One region of the Agarivorans sp. QJM3NY_29 genome, then DNA from elsewhere that is predicted to be linked to it. Evidence: predicted binding sites of a transcription regulator. Region 1 holds the regulator's gene; each other region holds the start of a gene.
The links. Region 1 encodes sigma-54, which starts transcription at its own class of promoters, with help from an activator protein. Its sites were predicted from a motif close to GTTGGCACGNNNNTNGNNT; they were not measured.

Region 1 (3,633 bases):
TTCACGATTTAATAAACTTTCAAATATACTTTTAGATGTGGTGTCGAGTTGCTTCGCAACTAGTTCACTGATCAATTCCAATGCTCGTTTTTTTGACGAACATTGGACTGCACTTTGGGTGCAGTCCAAGCTTAGTACTTTATCTATTTGCATTACTATGACTAATGTTTGGTGAGTTTTTCTTTATGCTTAATGACTTGGCGATCGAGCTTATCGATGAGGCTATCGATGGCCGCGTACATATCAGCGTGTTCTGAAGTGGCGAATAATTCACCACCATTTAGGTGTATAGTGGCTTCGGCAATCTGATTCAGTTTTTCGACATTGAGAATAACATGGACATTATTAATTTGGTCGAATCGTCGTTGTAGCTTAGTAAACTTAGTGTGGACATATTCTCTCAAAGACTCAGTGATTTCTACGTGGTGTCCAGTAAGGTTAATTTGCATAGATGTCGTCCCCTTTATAGTGGCCTTTAAATAAGGCTCTTACGTTGGTTAGAAGGTGGAATAGCCAATGACTCACGATATTTAGCTATCGTACGCCTAGCCACCTTGATGCCTTGATCTGCCAAAATATCAGCGATTTTACTATCGCTGAGTGGTTTACTGGTATTCTCGGCAGCAACCAGTTTCTTAATTAATGCACGAATGGCTGTTGAGGAGCATTCTCCTCCACCATCGGTAGCCACATGGCTAGAGAAAAAGTATTTGAGTTCGAAGATCCCGCGAGGGGTATGCATGAATTTTTGAGTCGTGACCCTAGAGATCGTGGATTCATGCATTTCAACCGCTTCGGCAACATCATTCAATACCATCGGTTTCATGGCTTCTTCACCATATTCAAAGAAAGCTTGTTGGTGATGCACGATGCAATTAGAGACTTTCAGTAGGGTTTCGTTACGGCTTTCAATACTCTTGATGAACCATTTTGCTTCTTGCAGATGGCTGCGAATAAACTGGGTATCGTTGGCGTTGGTCGAGGTTTTAGTCATCGATGCATAATGTGAATTGATGCGTAGTTTTGGCATCGCGTCAGGATTGAGTTCAACCACCCAGCGACCTTGACGTTTAATCACCGAGACATCGGGAATTACGTATTGGGCTTGATTTGGTTCGACGGCATTACCAGGTCTTGGCTCTAAGGTGTGAATCAGCCGCATCACTTCGCGTAGCTGCTCCTCTTTTAACTTGGTTTTACGGGCCAATAAACGAAAATCTCGATTTGCTAATACGTCAATATGATTCGATACGATGTCTTTCGCTTCATTCAGCCAAGGTGTTTGTTCGCTGAAACGACTTAATTGGATGAGTAAGCATTCCTGTAGAGAGCGGGCAGCAATACCAACTGGATCGAAGTGCTGAATACGTTTAAGTACTGCTTCAATTTCATCTAACTCGACATCTAAATCATTATTTTCAATCGAACGTAGTCCCTCAAGTAATTGCTCACAATCTTGGGTCAGGTAACCTGATTGGTCGACTGCGTCGATGATGGCGAGGGCGATCGCTTGGTCTATTTCACTAAAAGGCGTGAGGCGCATTTGCCAGAGCAAGTGATCTTGTAAGGAGTCAACGGTTTCACCTTGAAACAACATGTCGTTGTCATCACTGCTGCTACCGGATGAAGAGCTGGCAGGAGCCGAACTCGCGCTGTAAATGTCATCCCAAGTTGAGTCAACCGGAAGATCGTCTGCGACGGTATCTTGACTAATGGCATCGCCAGTTTCCATCTGGCTGCTATCGATCTCCGTTTGGCTATTGTTTGCATCACTATTTTGCTCGCTGGCTGATTTAAATTCAGCCGAGTCTGCGTCATTTGCTTGCGCTTCATCTGCTTCTAGCAGAGGATTACTCTCCAAAGCTTCTTGGATTTCCTGCTGCAGATCCAGCGTCGAAAGCTGGAGTAAGCGTATGGCCTGTTGTAACTGGGGGGTCATGGTTAATTGCTGACCAAGACGCAACTGCAAAGATGCTTTCATTAATTACCGCTGTTCCTTCTTTTTATTATCGCGTTTGAGGACATACTTTAACTATAGCTTGAATTGTTCACCGAGATAAACTCGTTTCACATGCTCATTTTTAAGTATCTCCTCAGGTTTTCCTGAGGCTATCAGTTCGCCTTGGCTAACGATATAGGCGTGCTCACAAACATCTAGTGTTTCTCTTACATTGTGGTCGGTGATCAATACACCCAGACCGCGATCACGAAGATGTTCAATGATTTTTTTTATATCGATAACAGAAATAGGATCCACGCCTGCGAAGGGTTCGTCAAGCAAAATAAACTTAGGTGCGGCAGCTAGAGCGCGGGCAATTTCTACTCGGCGACGTTCACCGCCCGACAGACTCATGCCTAAATTCTTGCGAATATGACCAATATGAAACTCTTCAAGTAAGTCATCGAGCGCGCCCATTTGTTGTTGTTTATCGAGGTCTTTACGTGTTTCTAAGACCGCTAAAATATTCTTTTCTACCGAGAGGCGACGAAAGATAGATGCTTCTTGCGGTAGGTAACCTATGCCTTTGCGAGCCCGGGTATGCATGGCGGTACTTGACAGATCTTCGTTGTCAATTAGGATCCGCCCTTGGTCCCTTGGGACTAAACCAACCACCATATAAAAAGTGGTGGTTTTTCCAGCGCCATTGGGCCCTAATAAACCGACAATTTTTCCAGTTTCAACATTGAGACTCACGTTTTTAACGACCTTGCGCCCCTTGTAACTTTTGGCAAGGTTTTCTGCAATTAAGGTACTCATGGTTGAGGCGTGGCCTTGGGGGCAACTTTGTTGAGTTGTTGGGGTAAGAAAATGGTGGTCACCCGATTGTTTTGGTCGCCCTGAGCAACCATTTCTTGTTTGTTAATGCTGTATTTAATCATTTGACCTTTGACTAAGCTTTCTTCTTGCTTCAGCAGTGCATTGTTAGTAAGCGTAAGCGTTTGAGTCTTCAAATCGTAACGCACTTCGTTCGCCTCTGCTTCAATGGGCTTACCATTATCTAAGAGCTGATAGAAGGTGGCTGGTTTGCCTTTTGCTATCATCACTTCGCTGCCTTTTTGCTCACTTCCGATAACGCTCAGTTCTTCGGCGCGCATTTTTATCGAGCCTTGAGTCACGACGACATTACTATAAAAAGTGACGCGATTTTCTTTGATATTAACCTGTTGACGGTCGGCATCGACGACAATTTGTTTATTGAAGTCGTCTTCAAGCGCTTGAGCCCCCCAACTGATGAGTAACAGGCTTGCTAAAAAGGCTAATTTATTCTTGTGGATTGTGGTAAACCGCTTCGATATCATTTAATAAAGTCACTATTTCATTGGCTAAATCACCGTTCATTCCGCGTCCATATAATTCGTAGGATGGGCCATAAACGGTAACGAGTTTATCACTATGCATGGTTTCGTTTTGCAGGTCGATTTCCAAGCTGTCTGTAATTAAGTCACGAACGTATTTGCTGCGACTCAAGTTTTTAATTACTACATTGTCATTTAACATGACCGTGTGTTGCTGCTGTACTGTAGCTTGATCGGCCACGATTTGCCATACAGGTTGTTTGGGATCGGGATATACCAAGATTTTTGGTTGGCTGAAAGTGGTGTGCTTGAGTTGCTCAAAATACGCCATCTGTT
Region 2 (3,633 bases), 270 kb from region 1:
TCACAAATCAGAAAACAGTCAATATCTCGACCTAACTTGGCCGGGATGAATATATGACTTAGATGGGAGATAGAAATAAAAGATTAATTATTGTAGCACTTCTGCTTACCCTCTCGTTTATCGTTTATATATATATTAGATGATTTTTAAGGGCTTAGAAGCAAAACCTTTAATAAATTTCTCTCAATGAAGGCAGAGGGAAGTCATTTACTTTTCCGGTGTGATTTTTTTGTGAATAAGCAAAATACCTAGAATAAGACAAATGCCATATATTAGACCGCTAGAATATATATTCTAGATTAAAACACTATTCCATATGGCAGCTGCAGAGGATTTAAACTTTGCATAGAGTTGACTACAGTGTTCAATTCCAGAAAGAACAATATTTTACAATACAAAATCGCATTCAATAGACCAGTGCCGTTATTTGAGTCCGATATATTCTCGACTCATTTAAAAATAGCATTTAGTAAATACCGCTCCACCAATTGATAAAAACTAATTGAAGGGAGCTGTCTCGAATAACTGACACCTATCGATGTGAAACCGCTACTAGCCATTTAGAGCTATTTTTATGCGCACCTGAATGCCAGCATATACAAATAATTTTAGCGCATCGCAACGAATACCAAGCCTAATGCAGCGATGGTTCGATTCGAATAAGTCCCCACAGGCGCATCATCGATGCGAATAAACCACCCTCAGATTTACTCGAAGGGTTACTGAGAGTTCTCTGTTCACGCAGCGACAAGAAAACGCTTGGGAATAAGTATTGGTATCTGGCTTCTGCTAAGAATATAAGCCTAGCGGAAAACACTCTTCGACAAGGTATAGCTGTCGATCTGGTTTAAGCATCAGAGCGAGATAAATCTTAGCGCTTGATTGGAGCTTGACGGCCATCTAAGCATTGGCCAGTTGCTTTTTTATATCACCGACATAATGCGTGAGGAATCAAAAGCATTAATCGCTAGCTTTGCTGCTTCATCTAAAATAGCCTGCAACACTCACCTCTTGTTGACCATTGCTCCCCCAGTTGAACTGAACTAAGTGGTCGATTGCCAGACCAGCCTTGAGAGTTGTTTACAATGATTATCCCGATCACAAACAACCCGATACTGCATTCTCGGAGGGAACAGGGTCGTGCGCGGCAAATAGCAGTGCTTACTTATGCCTTCAAGCGGATGAACGATGGCATAAGGTAGATGTCACAGTGTACACTGATGACTTAAGCTAGTTAACTGACTCATCTAAGCCCCATACGTTATTTTTAAACATGTAATTAAATTTTTATAGGCACAACCTGCGGATGTATTTAAATCTAATTGGCTGGTATTTTTAAAGCTTTGCTTAGCGATAATAATATAAAAACAATTCTATATACAAAAGTAGATTTCCGCAACACAAATCAGGCAAAAACCCATTAAAAATAGACACTTATATAATGCCGTTTTCTAAAGTAGAACTGCATGTATTAGTTGTGGTTCATATATATAACCAAACAACTAATACAATATTATCCTTGTACAAGCCAATTTAAACTCACAAATCATCAGGAACAATAATTATTCTATGATTCCTTCCTGTCATAAAGCTAACAAATACAAATCATCAATTAAATAAACGATTCAGTGACCAAGAGAGCACCGTCAAGTCAATAACGAGTCCCTCTCCCACAAACTGTACTTCCCCCTTGAACTATCAAAAGAATAATCGAATTTGCAAAAAGCGAATACCTAGTTTGCATTTCGAGAAATGTATTCTATTTCAATAAGAACTAAGCGATAAGTAATTGAAAAATAAAAATATAATAAAACTGGCATGAAACTGGATTACTCGGTAATCAACAGCACCTAAAACCACCAACGCTAGCGCGATCCAGTCAAGGTATCAAATTTTCACAAAATACTCATGCAATTCACACTCTGTTCAAGCATTCTAACAACAGTATTCACTTCATTAGCCAGCCAGGCAGGCGTTATCTACAGTATCGAAAAACCAGGCATTCAAAGCTCTCAAGTGAGCGGATTAACCCTCACCGAAGATTTTGACCTACTATCGAACAACAGCCTAGCCAAGGGTTACCAAGCCGATTTTGGCTATTACTCGGTAAATAAAGGCACCGCGAAGATCCACAAATTTGGGGTTTATGGGGGGGCATTTGGCGAAGGGAAATACCTATTTATTCCGAATAACAGCGCTGTAAAATTAAGTTTTGACCAAGCCGTCGGGTATTTTGGTTTTTGGTGGAGCGCAGGTGATAGTGGTAATCAATTGCGTATTACCACCAAGTCTGAAAACTTAATGTTTGCCACTCACCAAATTTTAGATGCAGCCGTATTGGAACCCGAGCACTACGGCAGCCCAACGAGAGTGAGCGGAAATAAACGCGAGCCTTATGGCTATGTCAATTTATTTGCAGAAACAGAGGCTGATAAAATAGTCTCAATCGAGTTCTTTGGCCGAAACTTCGAAACCGATAATCACACAACCAGCATCCAGCGCGAGCGCATTACTGGTTTAACATTAGCGGCGGTCAGCGTACCTGAGCCCAAAAGCAGCTGGTTAATCGGCTTGGGGTTGTTACTATTGATGATTCGTCAGACTAGGTGCAGGCAGCGAACTGAACACGCTCGATAGAGCCTTTGGGCTCTGATACCTAAAGGATAATCCGAACAGTGCTGGCGGTTCGGTCACTGCGCATTCTCCATAAACTAATTCTTATTTATAAATGTAAAAACGGTGCTAAACCTTTGCTTAGCACCGTTTGACAAGAACATCGTGTAAATATTAGCGTGAAAACCGCCGACTATTTCACCATATCTTTAATATATTGACCCAATTCAGAGTGGTGCATAATTCGAGAAACCGGAATGATTTCTTTTAACGGTCCCCACGCAAAAACATTGACCGGAGTATGAGTATGCGTGCCCGTACCCCAAACCGTATTTTGGCCCGTCGCATGTTGGCGCGCTAATACGTTACCGCGGTCGTTATAAGGGAAGAACGCGTCGAAGTCATTAATAGCAGGCACATCATTCGCAGATAAGTAGCTATGCATTTTTTTATAGTATGGATTTGGCTTGGTTGCCATCACATGAGCTGCTTGCTCAGAGGTAATCGAAAAATCACTATTTGCGTTCACAATTTCAGCTAAATGATCTGGAGTTTGTTGCGCTTTATCCAATTTGTCGAACTGAGCAAGCATATCTGCATAACTCATTTTCTGATTATACAAACCGTCTAAAATATCAAACTTACCAAAGTTGAAGTTAGGCGCATAATCGCGTTTTTGAAATGCTTCGCCAGTACGTTTTTCTGGTTTTGGTAAGTCATTTGAAGAATAGCTGAAACCGAACGAACCTGTTTCGTGGTCTGCGGTCACAATGATCAAGGTATCTTCACGACCTTTCGCCCACTCATAAACTGAATTGACCGCTTCATCGAATTTGATCATTTCATGTAACATCGTGCCAGCATCGTTACTATGTCCAGCCCAATCAATTTGCCCCCCTTCCACCATAAGGAAAAAGCCGTCCTGATCTTTAGCCAATACCTCCAGAGCTTTGTCTGTCATCTCTTTCAATGTTGGTTGAGTGCGTTTCGGATCATTTTTAGTATGGCTATAAGCAATGC
Region 3 (3,633 bases), 1.6 Mb from region 1:
CCCGATAGGAAAACCGGTAAAGGCATATCGCTCGCCTTCCCTTACCGTTTGGTTTGACACGCGCATTGGCCTTAAGGGTTCTCCTTCAATTTTCAGGAGTGCGAGGTCGTGCTGTTGATTACTTGCCAGCAAGGTTGCGTACCTTAGTTGGGGAGACCGACCTTGGCCAACAAATACCACTAAGCGTTCTTTTTGTTGTTGATTTAAGGTTTTGGGAATGACATGGGCATTGGTCGCGATGACATTGCCGCTAACGGCAAATCCGGTACCACGTAAGGTGGCTCTTGGTGAGTTTAATTTGTTGAACGTTCCCACGCCGACCACCGAGGGCTTGATCTGCTCAATGGTATCGGCAAGTTGGCTTGATGCGGTGCTACTGTATAGCGCCAAGATGATAAGACTTACGATGACTGGAATGAGCCGCATATAGAGTTATTCCTTGAAATGCTGCCTCATATTAATTTTTACTCTAGGCTAGGGCAAGCTAGTATGAAAAGAACATCAAATAAAGTGTTGTGATAAAAACGTTATAACAGGGATGAATAATGATGAGTTTCAATTACGAAGATGCATTTTCGCGCAACATAGGGTGGCTTACCGACGATGAACAGCAACTATTACGCGGGAAGCGGGTGGCCATCGCTGGGGCCGGTGGGGTGGGGAGCGAACATATTGTTACCTTGGCGCGTTTAGGTGTCGGTAAATTTAATATTTCAGATTTTGATGAATATGAAGTGCATAACTTTAACCGCCAAGCGGGCGCATTCATGTCTACCGTTGGGCAAGATAAAGTTAAGGTGATGGAAAGTGTTTGCCTAGATATTAATCCCGAAGCCGAGATCTGTAGTTTTCCTGAGGGTGTATTTGAGCATAATGTTGACCAGTTTTTAGAGGGGGTGGATGTTTATGTTGATAGCCTCGATTTTTTTGCCCTATCGGCACGTAAGTTAGTTTTTCAGAAGTGCCTAGAGAAAAACATCCCTTTGGTGACCGCTGCCCCCCTCGGTATGGGCTGTGCATTTTTGTGTTTCATGCCTGGTGGTATGAATTACGAAGAGTATTTCCGTTTTGAAGACTGCCAAGATGAAAATGAGCAATATATTAAGTTTTTAATTGGTTTGTCTCCCGCAATGTTGCAGCGCCCTTATTTAGTCGATCCAAGTAAGGCCGATTTTCACGCGAAGAAAGGACCGTCGACGCCGATGGCAGTGAAGTTGTGTGCTGGCGTGGCGGCGACTTATGTATTAAAAATCCTTTTAAAACGAGGTGATTTAGTCACCGCACCCCATGGTTTACATTTTGATGCTTACCGGAATCGTTTTAAAAAAACCTGGCGGCCAATGGGCAATCGGAACCCTTTGCAACGGTTGGTGTTTAAGATTGCGAAAAAAGTGGTTTTAAATTGAGGACTTAGCAACTATTCGCTGAAATATAGTGGGAGTCGTTGCTTGATTAGAGGTGTCAGTAAATTTTACATATCGCTCATGAAAACGGATGTCATTTTATTTAAATTATTGTTTTCTAATTGTTTTTTAAGTTGGCATTTGAGTTGCATTGATATACTTGTATTTAACTCTGCGATGACCAAATGGACGGGCAATATGAATAAATTAAAATTGACTGGTATGGCATTAGCTTTAGGTGTTTCAAGCCTTTCGGCAAATGCTGTTTTAATCACGGATTGGGATTACTTAAACGACGCGGGTTTCGGCACTGATTATGTCTCAGAAGCTGGCGACGCAACAGGGATTAACGCTTCAGGTGCTACCTTAGATGACTTTGATACACTCTTTGCTGGTGAGCTTCCTAAAACATTGGCTTGGGGCCAACCTTATAAAGAGGTTAACCCTAACGAATTGCAAAGCTCTTTAATCGTTGACGATGCTAAAACTGGCTCGGTAACCACCAGTGTAGTGAATGGTGTTGGTGCTCTAGCTTTCTCTGAAGGTACAGGTTTAACCCATGAAAACTGGGGAGTAACGGGTGATACTTTGGTATCGGCGACCTTATTCGATGGTTTGTTTTTAGGCCCAACATCTCCAGTGGTGTTGCCTCCAACGGCTGGACCAACGCTACAATTTGAAATTCAATTTGAAGAAACCTACAACCACCCTACTGGCGGCGTATGTGAATATGGCGACACTTTAGATGGTGCAGTTGGTATCAATGAGGCTGGTTGTGCCGATTTATTTACCATTGTATTAGACGACAGTGTTTCTTTCACTCAGGAAGGTGATGCGATTTTCTTAAGCAATAGCTTCACCATCCCTGTAGACGGCTTAGACGATTATGAATACACCTTAACAACTCGTTTGTTAGGTCTAACATTCGTTGAGAATGTCGATTGTCCAGAAGGTAAAACCTGTATTGGTTTCTTAACTGAAGAAGATGATACCAATACTCTTGAAGCTGCATTTGCTATCTCAGCCAGAGAAGTGACAGAACCTGGTACCTTAGCTATATTTGGTTTAGGTTTATTAGGTTTGGCTGGTTTGCGCCGCCGTGCTTAAGGCTTAATAAAAACGTCGCTAAGAGTTAGCGTCATTAGTTGATATTAAAAGCGCAGCCCTGTACTGCGCTTTTTTGTTTTTGAGTCCTTGTCATTGATATTATTTAGCTGCTTTTAACTCTGGCGAGTGAGTGGGTTGCTTTAGATCGAAAGCTTTGAGAGTGCCTTATGATTCGTAATAAATACATAAAAAATTTGGCAAGCTATCCGGTGATTGGGCCGATGGTGAGAAGTGGTATTTCACTGCTAGTGAAACGAGAAGCAAAGTTAATTGCTCAACATTTTGCCGAGTATCTGCGTCCTGTGGTTGCTTATCGTCCCGATATCGTGCATGAAGCGTTTAGGATCCGTCATGACGTTTATTGTGAAGAACTAAACTTTGAGCCAATTCGAGACGATGGGATGGAGCAAGATGAGTTTGATGAATATTCTCGGTTCTGTTTGATCCAACACAAACCCAGTGCGGATTTTGCAGGTTGTGTGCGGATTGTATCCCCAAGTCATAAAGATGAATTACTTCCTATCGAGAAATACTGCGCGCAGGCAATTGAAGGCGCGAAATTCCATCCGGATCAATTTGAACGCTCAGAAATATGTGAGATCTCTCGTTTAGCGGTACGACCTCAGTTTCGTCGTCGTAAAGCGGATAATTTTGAAGGCGCGGCAGCGGGTGCCATTAATGAACAAACCTACTCAGAAGAAGAGCTACGCTGTTTTCCATTTTTGGCGATAGGTTTATATTTGTCGATAGCTTCGCTTGCAGTACGCTCCGGCACACATCATGCGTTTGTCATGATGGAACCTCGTTTAGCACGCAGTATGAGCTTTTTAGGGATCAAGTTTGAGCAGCTCGGGGCCGCTATCGACTACCATGGTGTGCGAGCGCCTTACTATATTAGTGCGTCGATGCTGATGCGAAGCTTGCCGGTTGGTTTTCAAAAACTGATGATGAATATTGACAAAGAAGTAGCCAAGGGTTGTCTGGCCGCCAGAAAAAATGATGATGATGATGAATACATTAAAAAAATGTATTCATCAAACTTCAAAGCAAAACCAAAATCAGACAATAGCCTAATGATGAGAAAAGGTTTTGTTTATTCTCCTGCGAAGGGCTTGTACCTACC

Region 2: ACRRS0_RS17835 (Npun_F0296 family exosortase-dependent surface protein) is a predicted target of sigma-54. The motif match lies at 1,813-1,831, and genes of this name have one in related genera.
Region 3: ACRRS0_RS03285 (THxN family PEP-CTERM protein) is a predicted target of sigma-54. The motif match lies at 1,537-1,555, and genes of this name have one in related genera.

What each region holds. Positions count from the first base shown of each region.
Region 1 is NZ_CP194036.2:4,219,287-4,222,919, reverse strand. Features, by position in the region: gene ptsN (PTS IIA-like nitrogen regulatory protein PtsN) at 1-153, opposite strand, end outside; gene hpf (ribosome hibernation promoting factor) at 162-449, opposite strand; gene ACRRS0_RS19060 (RNA polymerase factor sigma-54) at 476-1,981, opposite strand; gene lptB (LPS export ABC transporter ATP-binding protein) at 2,033-2,758, opposite strand; gene lptA (lipopolysaccharide transport periplasmic protein LptA) at 2,755-3,300, opposite strand; gene lptC (LPS export ABC transporter periplasmic protein LptC) at 3,263-3,633, opposite strand, start outside.
Region 2 is NZ_CP194036.2:3,944,411-3,948,043, forward strand. Features, by position in the region: gene ACRRS0_RS17835 (Npun_F0296 family exosortase-dependent surface protein) at 1,909-2,637, shown strand; gene ACRRS0_RS17840 (alkaline phosphatase) at 2,807-3,633, opposite strand, start outside.
Region 3 is NZ_CP194036.2:724,677-728,309, forward strand. Features, by position in the region: gene ACRRS0_RS03275 (S1 family peptidase) at 1-426, opposite strand, end outside; gene ACRRS0_RS03280 (ThiF family adenylyltransferase) at 546-1,406, shown strand; gene ACRRS0_RS03285 (THxN family PEP-CTERM protein) at 1,602-2,510, shown strand; gene ACRRS0_RS03290 (PEP-CTERM/exosortase system-associated acyltransferase) at 2,678-3,633, shown strand, end outside.